DNA from 3 places in the Bradyrhizobium sp. USDA 372 genome. Region 2 is predicted to be linked to each of the others. Evidence: riboswitches for the same ligand, from Rfam matches in the RefSeq annotation. Region 2 holds a riboswitch; each other region holds the start of a gene.
What was found. Region 2 has a riboswitch for cobalamin ahead of AB7M16_RS33380 (energy-coupling factor ABC transporter permease). Riboswitches for the same ligand answer to the same signal wherever they lie in the genome.
Positions count from the first base shown of each region.

Region 1: another riboswitch for cobalamin. It lies ahead of AB7M16_RS24725 (ribonucleoside-diphosphate reductase subunit alpha); the one in region 2 lies ahead of AB7M16_RS33380 (energy-coupling factor ABC transporter permease).
Region 3: another riboswitch for cobalamin. It lies ahead of metE (5-methyltetrahydropteroyltriglutamate--homocysteine S-methyltransferase); the one in region 2 lies ahead of AB7M16_RS33380 (energy-coupling factor ABC transporter permease).

Region 1 covers NZ_JBRJHR010000001.1:5,261,452-5,264,722, reverse strand. The annotation lists gene AB7M16_RS24725 (ribonucleoside-diphosphate reductase subunit alpha) at 1-1,600, opposite strand, end outside; cobalamin riboswitch at 1,907-2,065, opposite strand; partial or broken gene AB7M16_RS24720 (transposase) at 2,190-2,522, opposite strand; gene AB7M16_RS24715 (GNAT family N-acetyltransferase) at 2,779-3,129, opposite strand.
Region 2 covers NZ_JBRJHR010000001.1:7,168,424-7,171,694, forward strand. The annotation lists gene AB7M16_RS33370 (cobyrinate a,c-diamide synthase) at 1-475, shown strand, start outside; gene cobA (uroporphyrinogen-III C-methyltransferase) at 472-1,203, shown strand; cobalamin riboswitch at 1,249-1,467, shown strand; gene AB7M16_RS33380 (energy-coupling factor ABC transporter permease) at 1,505-2,182, shown strand; gene cobF (precorrin-6A synthase (deacetylating)) at 2,222-2,971, shown strand; gene cobT (nicotinate-nucleotide--dimethylbenzimidazole phosphoribosyltransferase) at 2,982-3,271, shown strand, end outside.
Region 3 covers NZ_JBRJHR010000001.1:5,495,041-5,498,311, forward strand. The annotation lists gene AB7M16_RS25695 (nodulate formation efficiency C protein) at 1-325, opposite strand, end outside; cobalamin riboswitch at 1,278-1,480, shown strand; gene metE (5-methyltetrahydropteroyltriglutamate--homocysteine S-methyltransferase) at 1,582-3,271, shown strand, end outside.

The sequences.
Region 1 (3,271 bases), 1.9 Mb from region 2:
GCTTCCACGCTGTCCAGTGCAGCATGTGGAGGTCCCACTTATCGACGTCGGCCGGCAGATAGAGGTTGATCGACTGGCTCTGGCAAATCAACGCGGCGCGGTCGGCGGCAAGCTCGACGATCCAGCGCTGGTCGATCTCGAAGGCGGTGCGAAAGATCGCTTTCTCGTGCTCCGACAGGACGTCGAGATGGGCGACCGACCCCTCGTGCGCGATGATCGACTGCCAGGTCGCCGAGGTGTCGGCGCCTTTCGCGGCCAGCACCTTGGCGAGGTGCGGATTGCGCACCGAGATGGCGCCGGATAGCGTCTTGTGGATGTAGATGTTGGCCGGAATCGGCTCGGTGCAGGCGCTGGTGCCGCCGCAGATGATGCTGATCGAGGCGGTCGGCGCAATCGCGATCTTGTGGCTGAAGCGCGCCATCACGCCGCGTTCCAGGGCATCCGGGCACGGGCCACGCTCGCGAGCGAGCGCCACGGATGCCGCATCGGCATCGCGACGAAGTTTTCGGAAGATGTTCAGATTGAATGACTTGGCCACGGCACCCTCCATTGGAATGCCCTTGGCCTGGAGAAACGAGTGGAAGCCCATGACGCCGAGGCCAACGGAGCGCTCGCGCAGGGCGGCGTAGCGGGCACGCTTCATTCCGTCCGGCGCCACCGTGATGAAATGGGTGAGCACGTTGTCTAGGAAGCACATGACGTCCTCGATGAAGCCGGGCTCCTTATTCCACTGGTCCCAGGTCTCGAGGTTGAGCGACGACAGGCAGCACACCGCTGTGCGCTCCTCGCCGCGATGATCGATGCCGGTCGGCAGGGTAATCTCGCTGCACAGGTTGGAGGTCGAGACCTTGAGGCCTAGCTCGCGCTGGTGCTTGGGGAGCGCGCGGTTCACGGTGTCGATGAACAAGAGATAAGGCTCGCCGGTTTGCAGCCGGTTCTCAAGGATGCGTTGCCACAGCTGGCGGGCATCGATCTCGCGGACAACCTTGTTAGTGTTCGGGCTGCGCAGAGCGACTGCGGTGCCGGCACCTACGGCACGCATGAACTCGTCGGTGACGTTGATGCCGTGATGCAGGTTGAGGCTCTTGCGGTTGAAGTCGCCAGACGCCTTGCGGATCTCGAGGAACTCCTCGATCTCGGGATGGTGGATATCGAGATAGACCGCCGCCGAGCCGCGCCGCAACGAGCCCTGGCTGATCGCCAGGGTGAGGCCGTCCATGACGTGGATGAACGGGATGATGCCCGAGGTCACGCCGCCCCTCGCCTCCTCGCCGATCGAGCGAACATTGCCCCAGTAGGTGCCGATGCCGCCGCCGTTGGAAGCAAGCCAGACGTTCTCGTTCCAGGTGCCGACGATGCCTTCGAGCGAGTCCGGCACTGAGTTAAGGAAGCACGAGATCGGAAGGCCGCGCGTGGTGCCGCCATTGGAGAGCACCGGTGTGGCCGGCATGAACCACAGCCGAGACATCGCATCATATAGACGTTGGGCATGCGCAACATCGTCCGCGAAGGCGCAAGACACTCGGGCGAACATGTCCTGGATGCCTTCGCCGGGAAGCAGATAACGGTCGGTCAGCGTCAACTTACCGAACGACGTCACCAGGTCGTCCCGCGACCAATCGAGGGTGATGTCAGACGGCGTGGGCGATGGCGCCAGGGGCTTCGGCAGGGGAGCCGGCGATGCTGGGGGCCGCACAAGACACGGCTCAGGCTTGGTAGGCTTTGCCTGCGCCCGGGGTTGCCGCACACTCGGCAGCTCAATGAGATGACCATACTGATCGAAGTTGTAAGACGGCGACACCGGCACCCCCGCGATATTTGGGGCCGGGACCGTGCGGACGATTTGCGAGGAGACCGGGCAAATGTCCCCTGCAGCAAGCGATCCACCGGGGCACCCGGCCCGAGGACATGTGTTTCTGTCGCGGCAGATCTCCTGGCTAGCGGGTCGCTGCGGCTGTCGGCCTTCCCGGCGCTATCGCAATGGCCGCTGCCGACGCATTGGGTTCCCTTCTAGCTTCCATTCTACAATATATGGGTATAGAATACCGTGACGGCACCACATATATGCGCAGCTACGGGACTCGTCAAGACGGAACCGTAAAGTTAACGAGTTGGTGCAGCCCCGAGGTCGAGGTTCGAAATTCGCCGAGCGCCTGTCCTGAAGGGCCTCACTCAAAAAGCATAGCGTCTCAAGGACTGGCCAATCGGCGAGTTAGGAGCCTGAGATGGCCGACGAGCAGCCAAGCGAGCTCGGCGGGGGCGGAACCTTCGAAGTCTTTGCAGAGGCGCGGACATCTGCCGAGCCGTGCAAAGGTGCGCTCGACGGCCCTGCGCCTGGGCGGGAGTGGAAGCCTTGGACGCGGGGCGGTCGCTCGACGATCTCGATCGTCCACGGCCCCCAGTGGGAGAGTGCTTGACGAGCTGTTTGCCGCGATAGATCCGATCGGCAAAGATGTGCTCAAGCCGCGGCCTCGCAAATTCTGCAACAGGGGAGCAGCACCATGGACATCCTGAATGTTGGCATCGATCGGTTCGCGGTCCGCGAATTGAGTTGGGCCGGATCGGGTTTCGGTTGCCATACGCGTCTCGCCATTCATCGCTTTCTGTGGCCCTTAGATCAAAATTGTCTGGAGCGCGACCGCAATCGATGCAGCCGCCCGTGGCAATGTCCCACGCTTAGTGGATTTGACCCCTTCGCAGGCCGGGCGAGCCGCCGCACGTGCTCAGTTGTCTGGCCTCGAACATAAGCCGTCCTCAACCGAACGCGGTCATGTCAGGTTATTGCCAATCAATCCTAACGGGATGAGGCGGAGCTATGCTTGAATCTGGGTGACGGAGCCGATAAGGCGGCGTGGCTTTGCTGTGTCGGAATGAAGCCGTTCGCAACATTGGCGTGAGCGGCGGCGAGGAACCGTGTTGTATCTCACCAACGACCTTGAAGCCGTGACGTTGGTAAAAGGGAATGTTTTCAGGGTTCGAGCTTTCGAGGTTGGCAGCAATGCCGTCCTCATCGCATCGTTGAAGGGCGTATTTCGTCAGCAACGTACCAAGCCCTTTTCCGACCCAGTTCGGACCGACGGGAATGAGTGGCAGATACCAATGTGGCTCGTGGGGATGATGTTCGGCCATTCTCCGCCGCAAGTGTGCCATATCCTCCGTGATCTCCGGGCGCAGGGATAGACCATGATTGCATCCAACGCCTCCTCATCTTGCTGCCCGTTGGGATGCAGCCACAGGGCCGCGCCACGAATCTCTCCCGCGACGTAAGCTG
Region 2 (3,271 bases):
GGCCGACGAAGCGCCCGATGCGAGCGCCGACGTGTGCTGGCTGCCGGGCGGCTATCCCGAGCTGCATGCCGGAACGATCGCGGCCAATGCGCGCTTTCGCAGCTCCTTGCGCGCTTTCGCCGAGACACGGCCCGTGCATGGCGAATGTGGAGGCTATATGGTGCTGGGCGCAGGCCTCACCGACGCTGACGGTATCAGCCATGAGATGGCGGGACTGCTCGGCCTGGAGACCAGCTTTGCCAAGCGCCGCATGCATCTCGGCTATCGTCTTGCCGAACTCGCCGCGCCGATGCCGGGGCATCGGCCGGGCGCGCGCTTGCGCGGCCACGAATTCCACTATTCGACCATCCTCGCCCAACCCGATACGCCGCTGGCCGTCGTGCACGACGCCACCGGCGCGGTCATCGCCGAGACCGGCTCGCGCCGTGGCCATGCCACGGGCACGTTCTTCCATCTGATCGCGGAGGATCGGTGAGCGGTTTTGTCTCTTTCGTCTCCGCCGGCCCCGGCGACCCCGAGCTCCTCACGGTGAAGGGCGCCGCGCGGCTGCGCGAGGCCGATGTCGTGCTCTATGACGACCTTGCCTCCGGCGCGATCCTCGATCTCGCCCGGCCCGGTGCCAATCTCGTCGCGGTGGGGAAGCGGGCCGGGCGTCCTTCGACCAAGCAGCACCACGTCAACCGTCTCCTGGTGGACTACGCTGCAACCGGCGCGCGCGTGGTGCGCCTCAAGTCCGGCGATGCCGGCATTTTCGGCCGGCTCGAGGAGGAGCTGGAAACACTGCGCGAAGCCGGCATCGGCTACGAGATCGTTCCCGGCGTCACATCCGCCTGTGTCGCCGCCGCCGAGGCCGGCATTCCCTTGACCCGGCGGCATACCTCCCGCCGGGTGCAGTTCATCACCGGTGCTGATGTCACCGGCGAGTTGCCGCCCAATTTGAATTGGGCCGCGCTGGCCGATCCCGAGGCCACGACCGTGGTCTATATGGGCCGGCGCACCTTTCCGGCGCTTGCCGCAAAATTGATCGCGCACGGTCTCGCCCCCAGCACCCCGGCGCTGTTCGCCGAATCTCTCGGGCGTCCCGACGAACGGCTGGTCCGTACCACGATTGCCGAGCTTGCCGAGCAGCTTGGCCGCGGCGGCGCCGCTTCCACCGCCGCTGTGATCCTGTTCGGCGCGCTGGCGGGAGAATATCCGGCATGACGGTTCCGGCAGCGGTTCGCCCCTTGACGCCCGCAATGCGAAAGGGGCACACAAGAGCGGCATGGTGCTCGACGCGGCGCAAAGCGCCGGAGCATAATCGGGAATGGGGATGGGCGGACCCAGTTGCGGCGCCCAAAACCCCAGCCGCCCCCGCGACTGTAAGCGGTGAGGGGCTCCGAACCGCCACTGGACCGCAAGGTCCGGGAAGGCCGGAGAACCCAGTGAACCGCGAGCCAGGAGACCGGCCGTGCACGTGTTGAGGCCAAGGCCGTCGGGTGTGACGGCAGGAAGGAATTGAGCCATGCATATCGAACCCGGCGTCGTGACGGGCGCCAAGCTCGTGTTGAGTTACGCAACCGGCATCGCCGCAGGTGGCATTGCCTTGAAGCTTGCGGCCGAGACCGTGCGCGAGCAGGGCGTCGTGTCGTTCGCGGCGCGGACGCTCGCCACCACCGGCCTCGTCTTCACCTTCTTCGAGATCCTGCCGCACTTCCCGGTCGGCGTCTCCGAGGTGCACTTCATTCTCGGCTCGACACTGTTCCTGCTGTTCGGCGCGGCTCCCGCGGCGTTCGGCCTTGCGCTCGGCCTGCTGCTCCAGGGCGTTTTCTTCGAGCCGGCCGACCTGCCGCAATATGGCATGAATGTCACGACGCTGCTGGTGCCGCTGTTCGCGATCCAGGCAATCGCTGCCCGGATCATTTCGCGCAACAGCGCCTATGTTGATTTGAAGTATCGGCAGGCGCTGGCGCTTTCGACGACCTACCAGGCCGGCGTGATCGCCTGGGTGGCGTTCTGGGCGCTTTATGGTTCCGGTTTCGCCATGAGCAACCTCGCCAGCATCGCGACGTTCGCGGCGTCCTACGCACTGGTCATCGTGATCGAGCCGCTGGCCGATCTTGCCGTGCTGGCGCTGGCGAAGTCTCTGCGTGGTGTCACCGCGCCTGGCCTCGTCACGCCTCGCCTGCACAACGCGGCTTAAGAGACAAGGGGCGGCCGTCATGGTCGCCCCGTACGCCCGATGCTCACGCTCTCTCTGATAGGCATCGGTTGCGGCGATCCCGAGCAGCTCACGCGCGCCGCGATTGCCGCCATGAACGCGGCCGATCTCGTCCTGATCCCGCGCAAGGGGAGCGCAAAATCCGATCTCGCCGATCTCAGGCGGACGATCTGCACTGACGTGCTCACCAACAAAGCGACGCGCATCGCCGAATTCGACCTTCCCGTGCGCGACGCGACCGAGGCCGATTACCGCAAGGGCGTCGACGAATGGCACGATGCCGTTGCCGCCACGTGGTCCCGGACCATTGCAAGCCATCTCGGCCGTGCGGGCAAGGTCGCGCTGCTGATCTGGGGCGATCCGTCGCTCTACGATTCCTCGCTGCGCATTGCGCGGCGATTGAATCCGTTGCCGACAATCGAAGTCGTGCCCGGCATCACCTCGATCCAGGCGCTGTGTGCGGCGCATGCGCTGCCGCTCAACGATATCGGCGAGCCCTTTCTGGTCACGACGGGCCGGCGCTTGCGCGAGGGAGGCTGGCCGCAGGGCGTCGACACGGTGGTCGTGATGCTCGACGGCGGCACGGCGTTCCAGTCGCTCGATCCGGCTGGGCTTCACATCTGGTGGGGGGCCTATCTCGGCATGGCCGATCAGATCCTCATGTCCGGTGCGCTCACCGAAGTGGGTTCGCGCATTGCCGCCGCGAGGCAGGAAGCACGTGAGCGGCACGGCTGGATCATGGACAGCTACATTCTCAAACGCAGGCGTTGAGCGAGGCAGCATGCTTCCCGAATGGGTCACCCAGAACTGCCCCGAAATCTCCGCGGTCCATCGCGAGGCAGCCATTGCGCGGCAGGCGCAACTGACGAAGCCGACGGGCGCGCTCGGCCGGCTGGAGCAGCTCGCGATCGAGCTTGCGGGCCTGCAGGCCACCGAGCAGCCGCGCGCCGCGCGCGTCCCGATCATCATCTTCGCGGGCGACCACGGCATCGTCGCGCAGGGCGTGTCGGCCTATCCGCAAGCCGTCACCATCGCGATGATGGCGAATTTTGCCTCCGGAGGCGCCGCGAT
Region 3 (3,271 bases), 1.7 Mb from region 2:
TGGCGATCAACGAGAGCGCTAGGGCACGCCAGCCCAATTCCATCGGCTTCGCATAGGTTGACGCAAGCTCAGTCGTACCGTCGAGCGCGACTTTCCAGGTGATCGCGTACTGTTCGTCTGATTTGTTGTCTCGGTGCCTGGTCCACGAAACGAAAACATGGTCGCTTTCGCCGAGTTCAGCGACCCCCCACATCTGAGGGACGAACTGTGCCACCTTCGAGACATTCGAGATGATTTGTTCTATCGTCTCACCATCTTGCGCTCGCCAAGTTGACTTAAGTCTTTCGACAAGGGGGTTGTCGCTGGCGCGAATAGTGTTGCTCATGGCAGCCGGCCAGCCTAGGCAGATTAAAAGTCCGCCCAGGCGAAGCCATAGCGCGGGTCTTCCCGACATTCTCTTCATAATCCTCCGCCTATCGCGTTTCATCCATACATCTTTCAAAGCGGTAACCTTGAACCTGCTATGAGCGAGCGCAAGAAGTTTACGGAGACGCGACGGGGCACCCGCGGCTGTCCCACGCGGGCAGGCGCTCCCCTCTATGTCACGCGCCCCTAACTTCCCTAGCCAGCGACAGCGTCAATTGGCTGAGCTGGACAACCCCAAGCAGAAGAGACTGGGCATGTCGAGGGGCTTGCATTCTTCGTGCCAGGCAGCAGGCAGAGATTTGCATGGGTTTTATGTCCCTCTTGTCCACTTTCCGACCTGCGCACGGTTCGATGTTTCCATTCAGTGTATCGGCCGTAGCTCGATGCCAAGTGCCTGATGAGAATCGGGAGTGCGTTTGCCGTCATTGAACCGTGTGGTTCGCTATAGTTGCCCGTCGGCGTTCGGCCTACATGATGGCTGGCGATACGAAGCCGACTTAATCGACGAACTTTGAAGTCTGGCTGGCACGAAAATCAACCTGCTCGCCGCGTATGTGGCTAGATTGCGCCGCCTGCCTTGACGTGTTCAATGGGGATCCTCTAGTCGAGAAAATAGCTGGCCAGCGGATGTGCTGGGCGAACCGCTGGAAGTCGGAAGCCGCATCGAATGCATTCTGCTCGAAACGGCGGTAATCGCCGCCGCGCGGGCTGGTTTTGTCCCTTTCATTGATGGGGCGGGCGGCGTCGCCTCAAGGCAGCTCCGAGTCTCACTCCCACATCTGAGACAAGGACATCTCTGATTGCGACAGCTCTGTTTAGAGAATCATAGAGATGCACGGTCATTCGCCTACTAGATGTCTCAGATTAGCGTGCCACAAAATCTGAGAGGTTGACGGAAGAGTCCTCCTGCCGATAATCGAACTCGTCGAGGTTCTCCGAATCCCGCTTGATCCGGAGCTAAGAGGGAAGCCGGTCCAAATGCCGGCGCTGCCCCCGCAACTGTGAGCTGCGAGCTACTGTCCAACGATGTCACTGAAGCCCGCACGGCTTCGGGAAGGCCGGACAGCAGCGACGACCAGCGAGCCAGGAGACCTGCCCCGACGATAGATTGGTCCACGGGCGGGGTGTCTCGGTGGTGCGCCAAGCAGCCGTCGCGCGCGCGACTTCCTCTGCCTGCGTCCGCCATGGCCTCTGTCCCCAACAGGGGTTTACACTATGTCTCTTCTCTCTCTTCCGGTTGCTACGCTCGGTACGCCACGCATCGGTCCAAGGCGTGAGCTCAAATTCGCTCTTGAAAGCTACTGGGCGGGAAAGATCAGCGAACAGCAATTGCTCGAGGACGCATCCGGTCTGCGCGCAGCGAACTGGGCCCGTCAGAAGTCTCTCGGCGTTACGATCATTCCGTCGAATGACTTCTCGCTGTATGATCAGGTGCTCGATACAAGTGTCATGGTTGGTGCTATCCCGGAGATCTACGCCTCGAAACGAGAATACGTTTCCCTCAAGACGTACTTCGCCATGGCTCGCGGATCACAATGCGACGACCAGGATGCGAGTTGCGGTCTGGGGCCGCGGAGGTCTGGCGCACCCGCGCAGGAAATGACTAAGTGGTTTGACACCAACTACCATTACATGGTTCCCGAGTTTTACAAGGGACAAGCGTTCAGACTTTGCTCTCGCAAACCCATTGAAGAGTATGAGGAAGCAAAGGCTCTTGGCTTTCAGACCCGCCCTGTCCTGATCGGGCCGATCACATTCCTAAAGCTCGGCAAGAGTGCCGATAGCGCGTTCCAGCCCCTCTCCCTACTCGATGATCTAATACCGGTCTATATCGAGGTTCTGCATGAATTGGCCGAACGAGGGGCAAGTTGGGTTCAATTTGACGAGCCCTGCCTGGCCCTTGATCTGGATGAGGCGGCGCGAAAATCATTGCTACATGCCTATAACCGGTTCGCAAAGGAGGGACCGGCTATCAAAATCATGGTTGCCAGCTATTTCGGCGAGCTAGGCCACAATCTGGATACCGCATTGAGCCTCCCGGTTTCCGGTCTGCACCTCGATCTGGTCCGAGCGCCAGAGTTGTTGGATCAGGTCATCGCTGTCGGCCGAAGTGACCTCGTCATGTCGCTCGGGGTCATCGACGGCCGGAATGTATGGCGGTCGAACTTGTCGTCGCTCCGTCAGCGGATGGAGCCCGCGATTGCGAAGCTCGGCAAGCACCGTGTACAGCTCGCCCCATCCTGCTCGCTGCTTCATGTGCCAGTGGACGTTGAACTCGAGACCGGGCTCACGTCCGACGTCAAGAGCTGGCTTGCTTTCTCGGTTCAGAAGATGCGTGAGCTTGCGATCCTGGCGCGAGCACTCGCTGGCGACCAGAATGTCGAGCTCGCTCTCGCCGATTCGGAATGCGCTGCGACTGCCCGGCGGACTTCGCCCAAGATCCATGATACCAATGTCGCTGTGAGGATGAGGGCGATCGACCAGACAATGCGCCGGCGCGCCAGCCCATTTGTCCGTCGTTCCGAGATCCAAAGGGAACGCTTTGGACTACCAACGTTTCCCACCACGACAATCGGATCGTTTCCGCAGACCACAGAAGTCCGAAATGCTCGTGCGGCGCATGCGCGAGGTGCGATGAGCGACGAACAATACGACGAGTTTATCAAGGAAGAGATAGCCCGCGCCGTACGTTGGCAGGAGGACATCGGTCTTGACGTCCTCGTGCACGGCGAATTTGAGCGCAATGACATGGTGCAGTACTTTGGCGAGCAACTCGCCGGCTTCCTATTTACCAGGAATGGATGGGTACAGTCTTATGGTTCGCGCTGCGTCAGGCCTCCGATCCTGTTTGGCGATGTAGTGCGGTCGAAGCCGATCACTGTGGACTGGTGGCGCTACGCGCAAT